3 regions of the Citrobacter telavivensis genome follow, and region 3 is predicted to be linked to each of the others. Evidence: predicted binding sites of a transcription regulator. Region 3 holds the regulator's gene; each other region holds the start of a gene.
The links. The regulator CRP, encoded in region 3, controls carbon source genes, mostly activating them, when cyclic AMP is high. The targets are predictions, from matches to a motif close to ATGTGANNNNNNTCACAT.

Region 1 (3,160 bases), on a different contig from region 3:
TTGGTGTGCAGAAGCGTCGCCGATATCCAGGATCTGCTCGTCTTCTTTTACGTCGTTGACGGATTTCAGCGTGGCTGCAGCGCTTTCAGAGAACTCGGTCGCGACGCGAACGTCAGTCGGAACCGGGATATCGCAAGTGGTCAGCAGACGTTTGGCTTCATCAACCAGATCGGCTTCGTACAGGGATTTGCCCACATTGTGGCCCTGAGCGGCAACGAAGGTGTTCGCGATGCCGCCGCCAACGATCAGCTGGTCAGCGATTTTAGACAGGGAGTCCAGAACGGTCAGCTTGGTAGATACTTTAGAACCACCCACGATAGCAACCATCGGACGAGCCGGCTCTTTCAGCGCTTTACCCAGCGCGTCAAGTTCGGCTGCCAGCAGCGGACCGGCACACGCGACGTCAGCAAATTTGCCGATACCGTGAGTGGAAGCCTGCGCACGGTGAGCCGTACCAAAGGCGTCCATCACGAACACGTCGCACAGCGCGGCGTATTTTTTGGACAGCGCTTCGTCGTCTTTCTTCTCGCCTTTGTTAAAGCGAACGTTTTCCAGAACCACCAGTTCACCGGCAGCCACTTCAACGCCGTCGAGGTAATCTTTTACCAGGCGAACCGGATTAGACAGTTTGTCTTTCAGGTAATTAACAACCGGCAGCAGAGAGAATTCTTCGTTGTACTCGCCTTCGGTAGGACGACCCAGGTGGGAAGTTACCATGACTTTAGCACCCTGTTTCAGGGCCAGTTCAATGGTCGGCAGAGAAGCACGGATACGCGCATCGCTGGTCACTTTCCCTTCTTTAACTGGTACGTTCAGATCCGCACGGATAAAAACACGTTTACCAGCAAGATCCAAATCGGTCATCTTGATTACAGACATGGTGAATCCTCTCGTTGATTCTTGATAAAGTTTTGCAGGCGCCTTCGCGCCCTACCTGAAACCTTTTGCAGCCATCGCTAACGTGGTGTCGAGCATTCTGTTAGCGAAGCCCCATTCATTGTCACACCAGACCAGTGTCTTAATAAGGTGCGCGCCACTGACCCGCGTTTGCGTACCATCAACAATGGCGCTATGCGGGTCATGATTAAAATCGACTGAGACCAACGGTAATTCCGTATAGTCAACTATATCATGAAATGCACCTTGTGCCGCTTTTTGCAGCAACTGGTTGACTTCATTAGCTTTTACTGGCTTCATCACCGTCACGCTTAAGTCGATTGCCGTGACGTTTATCGTCGGTACCCGCACCGCTATCGCTTCGAAACGATCGTTAAACTGCGGGAAAATACGCGTGATGCCAGCCGCCAGTTTGGTATCCACCGGAATGATCGACTGACTCGCCGCGCGCGTACGGCGCAGGTCAGGATGGTATGCATCAATAACCTGCTGATCGTGCATCGCGGAGTGAATAGTCGTCACCGTACCGGATTCGATGCCATAGGCATCATCCAATAATTTGATAATGGGAATAATACAATTCGTGGTGCAGGAAGCATTGGAGACGATGCGGTGTTCCGCGCGGAGTTGATCCTGATTGACGCCAAATACCACGGTGGCGTCGAGATCGTTACTGCCAGGATGTGAAAAGAGCACTTTCTTCGCGCCTGCGGCGATATGCGCCTCGCCGTGTTCACGGTTTCCGTAGACGCCCGTACAGTCCAGCACGATATCAACGCCCAGTTCGCGCCAGGGCAGCGCCTCAAGCGAGGACTCATGCAGAATGCGAATCGCGTCGTCGCCCACCATGAGCTGCTCGCGTTCCTGGCGAACGTCCCATGCAAAACGCCCATGGCTGGTGTCATATTTCAACAAATGCGCCATGCCAGAGGCATCCGCCAGTTCATTGATTGCCACCACGGTGATTTCCGCCCGACGTCCGGATTCATATAAAGCACGAACCACATTACGTCCGATGCGACCGAAGCCATTAATCGCTACGCGTACGGTCATAGATCTCCTGCAAGGCTATCCCGAATCAGATGTGGCTGACAGAGTAATCCAGCGCATCGTTCAGGGAAACCTTACCTGTCGCAAACTGCGACTGATTGATTATTTGTCGAACATTTAATCGACTGAAACGCTTCAGCTAGAATAAGCGAAACGGGGAATAAAAGGAATGATTGTCCAGTCGAAGAAGACAGTTATCTGACCTACATCACATTTCAGGACTCACTGTCGCGGAATTTATTCCAGAATCGCGAATAAGCGTAGCAAGATCTTTTCGTTGCCGTGTCGAAAATCCTGATTTATATCAGAGAGCACATTCGTCAGCGTCTATATGATCGGCGTTACGTCCGAGTCTCGGAGACCCGCAAATGATGACCACACCGATTCCCCCTTCATCAGAAGCGCGTTTTTACGCCCTTCGCCTGCAACCCGGCCAGGAAATCTTTTCCCAACTTCATGAATTTATTCAGCAACACTCGCTGCGCGCTGGCTGGATCGCCGGGTGCACTGGCAGCCTGACGAATGTCGCTCTGCGCTATGCCGGACAAGAAGCAACCACATGGCTGACGGGAACATGGGAGGTCATTGCGCTGAATGGCACGCTGGAGTTGACCGGCGAGCATCTGCATCTGAGCGTCTCGGATCCGCAAGGCGCGATGCTTGGAGGGCACATGATGCCAGGTTGTACCGTGCGTACAACGCTTGAACTGGTGATTGGCGAACTCACAGGACTGGCGTTTAGCCGTCAACCATGCCCCCTTTCCGGTTATGACGAACTGCATATCTCACCCCGTGTTTTAACGACTCAATAAGAGGTTACTTATGGCGCGTCGCCCGTTTTCCAGCCAGTCTTTAGTGCTCATTGTCATTGCCATCGCGATTAATATGGTTGGCGGTCAGCTTATTAGCATGCTTAAACTCCCCATTTTTCTCGACTCTATTGGCACGTTGATCAGCGCCGTTCTGCTTGGCCCGGTCATCGGCATGTTGACTGGCCTGCTGACTAATTTACTTTGGGGGCTGTTAACCGACCCGATCGCCGCGGCCTTTGCGCCTGTGGCGATGGTCATCGGCCTCGTCGCCGGGTGGCTGGCGCGGGCCGGTTGGTTTCGCACGTTGCCAAAAGTGGTCGTCAGCGGCGTGGTCATTACCCTGGCCGTCACGCTGGTCGCGGTGCCAATACGCACCACACTCTTTGGTGGCGTAACCGGCA
Region 2 (3,160 bases), on a different contig from region 3:
TAATAGGCATGATGCGGCGCGACGGTCTGTAGGTGGGTGATCGGATCCGGTTCATCACCATAGGGTAAACGCGCGCCTGGGGTGGTACCGATATCCGAACTGATCCCCGACTGAGCGTGCAGCATGGCGCGCTGCTGCCAGCCGTATTTCACCGGCGTGTTTTCAACAAAATCAGCAAGCTGGGCGCTGATGCGATAGCCCAGATCGTTCGCCGTCTCATCTTTGCCGTAGCGCGCGTTCATGCCCGCTTTTTCGCACAGCAGATTAACCGCCTCTGCCAGACCATACATACCGAACATCGGTACAAAACGTTGTGGATCGATAAGTCCTTCCTGCACCAGGAAGCTATTCTCAAAGAAATGTGATTTTTCATAAAGGAACTCACATCGCGCATCGATGATGGCGATTTGCTGCTGGCAATAGTACGGCAGCGTGCGGTTAAAGAAGTCATAGACAGAGGTACTGCGCTCGGCAATGGCTTTCAGATTGAGACGAACCAGCGTGCTGCCGCCGCCGGCAAGGGGCAGAGAGTTGTAACAGCTGACGATGCCATAGTGGCCATTTGTGAAAATTTTATCATTTATCGGCCCGTTGGAAATATGTGGCTTGCTGCATTCACAAATGTTTTTCGCCACTTCCAGCAGGAGATCATCGGGTGTTATCTCCGGGTCGTAGATGAACGTCAGGTTAGGCGCAACCTGCTTTAACTCTGCGTCGGCGCGTAAAATGGCTCGAGTGATGGGGGTATCGGCGGGGCCAATATTCGCATGCATGAATGCGTCAGGCAGCGTTCTGTCGAGATAACGCCAGAAACGTTTTATTCGAATATCGATCGCTTCTTGTGTTAGAATTCTAACATACGGTTGCAGCAGCGTATCCAGTTGCCCCAGGTAAACCGGCATCGATGTCACGGAAGGCACGTGGTGATACAGAATGGTCAGCAGGGACAGCGCATCGTCCAGATCTTTCGCCCCTTCCAGTTCCAGCCAGGCTGAACCGTTGGCCAGAAAACGGGCGTAATCGGGAAGTACATAGCGCGGTTTATACGGCGCGTGACCTTCGAACATATCGCAGATAACCCCGTCGTCCAGCGCCTGACGGGCCCCGGCGGGCAGTGCGGGATAAGGCAGGTTGTTCTCTGCTTCCAGCGCGAGAAAATGGTGTTTCTGTTCTGGACTGAGGTGTGAACTGGTGACGATTTGCTGACAACGTTGTTGCAGCGCGGTTTCATGGGGCGTGGGCATCGTGATTCCTTTATCGGGCGAAGATCATCATGTCATTGTAGAAAGATGTGCTGTCAGCACTTTGATCCTGATGCGCCTGAGTGGAGAAGAAAGCGACAGAAAAGGGAGATTATTTGAAGTTGATCTCATTACAGTAATGCAAATTTGTACGTAGTTTTCATTAACTGTGATGTATATCGAAGTGTAATAGCGAGTGGATGTTAGAATACTAACAGACTCGCAAGGTGAAAATTTTATACGGCGACGCCGTTGGAGAATGTTATGAGCGATTTAACTGCAAGCAGCCTGCGCGCACTGAAACTGATGGACCTGACCACCCTGAATGACGACGACACCAATGAAAAAGTGATCGCGCTGTGTCATCAGGCGAAAACCCCGGTCGGCAACACTGCAGCAGTCTGCATCTATCCGCGTTTTATCCCGATTGCACGTAAAACGCTGAAAGAGCAGGGCACCCCGGATATCCGTATTGCAACCGTTACCAACTTCCCGCATGGCAACGACGACATTGAGATCGCGCTGGCGGAAACCCGTGCGGCGATTGCCTACGGGGCGGACGAAGTGGACGTGGTATTCCCGTACCGCGCGCTGATCGCCGGTAACGAACAGGTCGGTTTCGATCTGGTGAAAGCCTGTAAAGACGCCTGTGCGGCGGCAAACGTACTGCTTAAAGTGATCATCGAAACCGGTGAGCTGAAAGAAGAGCGACTTATTCGTAAAGCATCAGAAATTGCGATTAAAGCCGGTGCGGATTTCATCAAAACCTCTACCGGTAAAGTGCCAGTGAACGCCACGCCGGAAAGTGCACGCATCATGATGGAAGTGATCCGCGATATGGGCGTATCCAAAACCGTGGGTTTCAAACCGGCAGGCGGCGTGCGTAGTGCAGAAGACGCTCAGCAGTTCCTCGCTATTGCTGACGAACTGTTTGGCGCTGACTGGGCGGATTCCCGTCACTACCGTTTTGGCGCATCCAGTCTGCTGGCAAGCCTGTTGAAAGCGCTGGGTCACGGCGACGGTAAAAGCGCAAGCAGCTACTAAGGTGCTAAGTGTTTGATGGCGCTTCGCTTATCAGGCCTACGACATATCACCGTAGGCCGTATAAGGCGTTAGCCGCCATCCGGCAAAACCGCCTGCAAACTCTTTTCCCCATGGAGGTTCCCTTGTTTCTCGCACAAGAAATTATTCGTAAAAAACGTGATGGTCATGCGCTGAGCGATGAAGAAATTCGTTTCTTTATCAACGGTATTCGTGACAACACAGTCTCTGAGGGGCAGATTGCCGCCCTGGCGATGACCATTTTCTTCCACGATATGACTATGCCAGAACGCGTTTCGCTGACCATGGCAATGCGGGATTCAGGAACTGTCCTGGACTGGAAGAGCCTGAATCTGAACGGACCGATCGTGGATAAACACTCCACCGGCGGCGTGGGCGATGTGACGTCGCTGATGCTTGGCCCAATGGTAGCAGCCTGCGGCGGCTACATTCCGATGATCTCGGGCCGCGGGCTGGGTCATACCGGCGGTACGCTCGATAAACTGGAAGCGATCCCGGGCTTTGATATCTTCCCGGACGACAACCGCTTCCGCGAAATCATTAAGGACGTGGGTGTGGCGATCATCGGGCAAACCAGCTCGCTCGCACCGGCGGACAAACGTTTTTATGCCACCCGCGATATCACCGCGACGGTGGATTCTATTCCGCTTATCACCGGCTCCATTCTGGCGAAAAAACTGGCGGAAGGGCTGGATGCGCTGGTCATGGACGTAAAAGTCGGCAGCGGCGCGTTTATGCCGACCTATGAACTCTCTGAAGCGCTGGCGGAAGCGATCGTTGGTGTGGCCAACGGCGCGGGCGTGCGCACAACCGCACTGCTAACCGACATGAACCAGGTACTGGCATCCAGTGCGGGT
Region 3 (3,160 bases):
TACCCCTCAGGAATATGAAAGTGCAGCGTCACGCCTGCGATAATCAGCCCCACCAGCGTTCCCGCCGAACGGTGCAGAATACGCACGCGGGTGGCACCGTAACCATTTTGCGTCACAAACAGAACGGTCATTAGGATCCAGTAAGGTTTCGGCAGATGTAACGCGGACCCCATCAGACTGGCAATGCTGAGCATTACGCTGATACGCCCGGCGTTACGCAGCGCCGGAGATTTCAACGAGAGGTAGTTTTTCAGCGCCGGCAGCAGCGGTAACCGACGCTGTTTGTCGGCCATCAGATCGCGGGCGTAGAGTGGGCGCTGAGTGCGAAGCACGCGGGCGATACGGCTGAAATGCCAGTAACAGAACTGCCCTACGGGGTTATCCGGATGCTGATTAGCAATTTTTTCCAGCGCGCCAATCTGCTTTTGCATGGTGAACCGCGTCGGCAGTCGGTGATAGAGAATGTCATCCGCCAGTACGCGCAGGCGAGCGGCGACCGTTTGCGCATTCCAGCGAATCACCTGTTCCGCATGGCTGCGTTCGACCAGCTTTTGCACTTCTTCCGGCTGATGCAGACTGACGGAGATATGCTCCTGCAGATCCAGCGCTTCCTGAAAGGCGCGCAGCATCCGCTTGTAGTCATTGTTGCGGTGCGCCGACAGCATGTGCATCTGCTGATAGCACTGGGTGATGAGGTCGACCGCTTTCTGCTGGCGCATCAGCAGTGGCGGCAGGGCTTTTTCCGGATCAGTATGCTGGGTCAGCATACTGTATTTGGCTTCGCAGTAATCCGCCAGTTCACGGTATAACAGGCTCAGCGACTCGCGAAGCGGCTGTTCGCGCCAGAGCCAAAACCAGAACCAGTTAAACAATCCGTACCATAGCGTGCCCAATGCGTAGATCAGCAGAGGCTCCCAGACCGGCATGTTCCCCGCGAGGCTCAGTGTGAAAATCGCTGCAATCAGCGAGGCTGGAAGCAGGCGGGCGTGAAGGGAGCTCAATTCCGCAGTGACGCCGAGCGTGAGCGTTAGTCCGGTCAGGATCAGGGGTAACGGTATCGCCTGCGCCAGCAGCAGTTGCATGATCAGGCTACAGCCGGCAAACAGCGACGCCCCGATAATCAGGCGTTTGAAAAAGCGTTTGTGCGGAGTATCAAGCCCGGCAATGTTGCAGCAGGCGGGAACGAGAGAGAAGAGCAGGCCAAGATGTAACTGCCCGATGAGCAGGCCGACGGCCACGGGCAAACAGAGCACCAGTGTTTGACGTAGTGCATAGTTGATTTCTGGGTGATAAATCAGTCTGCGCCACATTGGCAAAACAAAAATGACGCGCTATCGGGTAGCGCGTCATTTTCGATGAGATTAACGAGTGCCGTAAACGACGATCGTTTTACCGTGAGCGGAGATCAGGTTCTGATCTTCCAGCATCTTCAGAATACGACCAACGGTTTCGCGAGAGCAGCCAACGATCTGGCCAATCTCCTGGCGAGTGATTTTGATCTGCATACCGTCCGGGTGAGTCATCGCATCAGGCTGTTTCGCCAGATTCAGCAGCGTCTGGGCGATACGACCGGTCACATCGAGGAAGGCCAGGTTACCGACTTTCTCCGAAGTAACTTGCAGGCGGCGAGCCATTTGGGAAGACAGGCGCATCAGAATATCTGGGTTCACCTGGATCAACTGGCGGAATTTCTTGTAGGAAATTTCAGCCACTTCACACGCTGTTTTCGCTCGAACCCATGCGCTACGTTCCTGGCCTTCTTCAAACAGGCCCAGTTCGCCAATGAAATCACCCTGATTCAGATAAGAAAGGATCATTTCTTTCCCTTCCTCATCTTTAATCAACACTGCCACTGAGCCTTTAACGATGTAGTACAACGTTTCTGCTTTTTCACCCTGGTGAATCAGCGTGCTCTTGGACGGGTACTTATGAATGTGGCAATGAGACAAGAACCATTCAAGTGTCGGGTCTGTTTGCGGTTTGCCAAGCACCATGCGCGATTATCCTCTGTTATAAGCTGTCTCCAGAGCCAAAAAAATCCGCTGTCTCTGGGGTTGCAAAAATGTGCTTCCCTCGTCCTGGGAAGAGGCCGTCAAAAACGAACTGCAGCCTTTAATGTGAAGTCCTCTGCATACATGCAGTACATCAATGTATTACTGTAGCATCCTGACTGTTTTAGCATAGCTTTAGCCGTGTGTCTCCTGGTGTCTCGCTTCAGCATGACGGAGGTCGCCTTCCGTTGCGAGAATTGTTATGTACGCGTAATCTGTCAGGAAAATTGACGCACTGGAGTTAAAAAATATGCAAGCGCGTGTTAAATGGGTTGAAGGGTTAACCTTCCTGGGTGAGTCGGCTTCCGGTCACCAGATTTTGATGGACGGTAACTCCGGTGATAAAGCGCCGAGCCCGATGGAAATGGTGTTGATGGCGGCAGGGGGGTGCAGCGCGATTGACGTGGTTTCTATCCTGCAAAAAGGTCGTCAGGATGTGACGAACTGCGAAGTGAAACTGACGTCAGAACGTCGCGAAGAGGCACCCCGCCTGTTCACCCACATCAATCTGCATTTTATTGTCACGGGTCACGACCTGAAGGATGCCGCCGTTTCGCGTGCGGTCGATCTGTCGGCAGAGAAGTATTGCTCCGTGGCGTTGATGCTGGAAAAAGCGGTCAATATTACCCATTCGTATGAAGTGATTGCTGCCTGATGGCACTGCACTTATCAGGCCTACGACAGGAGTAGGCCGGATAACGCAACGCCGCCATCCGGCAAAATCTTACCTTACTCGATTTTTTTCCCTTCCATCAGTCGCTGTACCAACGGCAACATAATCAGCTCCATGGCCAGCCCCATTTTGCCGCCAGGCACTACCAATGTATTGATGTGAGAAATGAATGAACCTTGCAGCATTGCCAGCAGCCAGGGGAAATCGATCCCTTCCAGATTGCGGAAATGAATCACCACAAAGCTCTCATCCAGCGATGGAATACCTTTGGCTGCAAACGGGTTTGACGTGTCCACGGTGGGGACGCGCTGAAAGTTAATGTGGGTGCGGGAGAACTGCGGCGTAATGTAGTTGATGTAGTCGTCCATAGAACGCACCACGGAATCCATCACCGCTTCACGAGAATGGCCCCGCTCGCTGGTATCACGGATCAGTT

Region 1: epd (erythrose-4-phosphate dehydrogenase) is a predicted target of CRP. The motif match lies at 2,144-2,161, and genes of this name have one in related genera.
Region 2: deoC (deoxyribose-phosphate aldolase) is a predicted target of CRP. The motif match lies at 1,356-1,373, and genes of this name have one in related genera.

The regions. Positions count from the first base shown of each region.
Region 1 is NZ_JBGUBF010000004.1:63,932-67,091, reverse strand. It holds gene pgk (phosphoglycerate kinase) at 1-879, opposite strand, end outside; gene epd (erythrose-4-phosphate dehydrogenase) at 931-1,950, opposite strand; gene ACERJC_RS17495 (PPC domain-containing DNA-binding protein) at 2,316-2,759, shown strand; gene ACERJC_RS17490 (ECF transporter S component) at 2,770-3,160, shown strand, end outside.
Region 2 is NZ_JBGUBF010000002.1:297,412-300,571, forward strand. It holds gene ACERJC_RS12540 (YjjI family glycine radical enzyme) at 1-1,244, opposite strand, end outside; gene deoC (deoxyribose-phosphate aldolase) at 1,506-2,285, shown strand; gene deoA (thymidine phosphorylase) at 2,408-3,160, shown strand, end outside.
Region 3 is NZ_JBGUBF010000003.1:464,308-467,467, forward strand. It holds gene ACERJC_RS16835 (YccS/YhfK family putative transporter) at 1-1,310, opposite strand, end outside; gene crp (cAMP-activated global transcriptional regulator CRP) at 1,362-1,994, opposite strand; gene ACERJC_RS16845 (OsmC family protein) at 2,302-2,706, shown strand; gene ACERJC_RS16850 (phosphoribulokinase) at 2,781-3,160, opposite strand, start outside.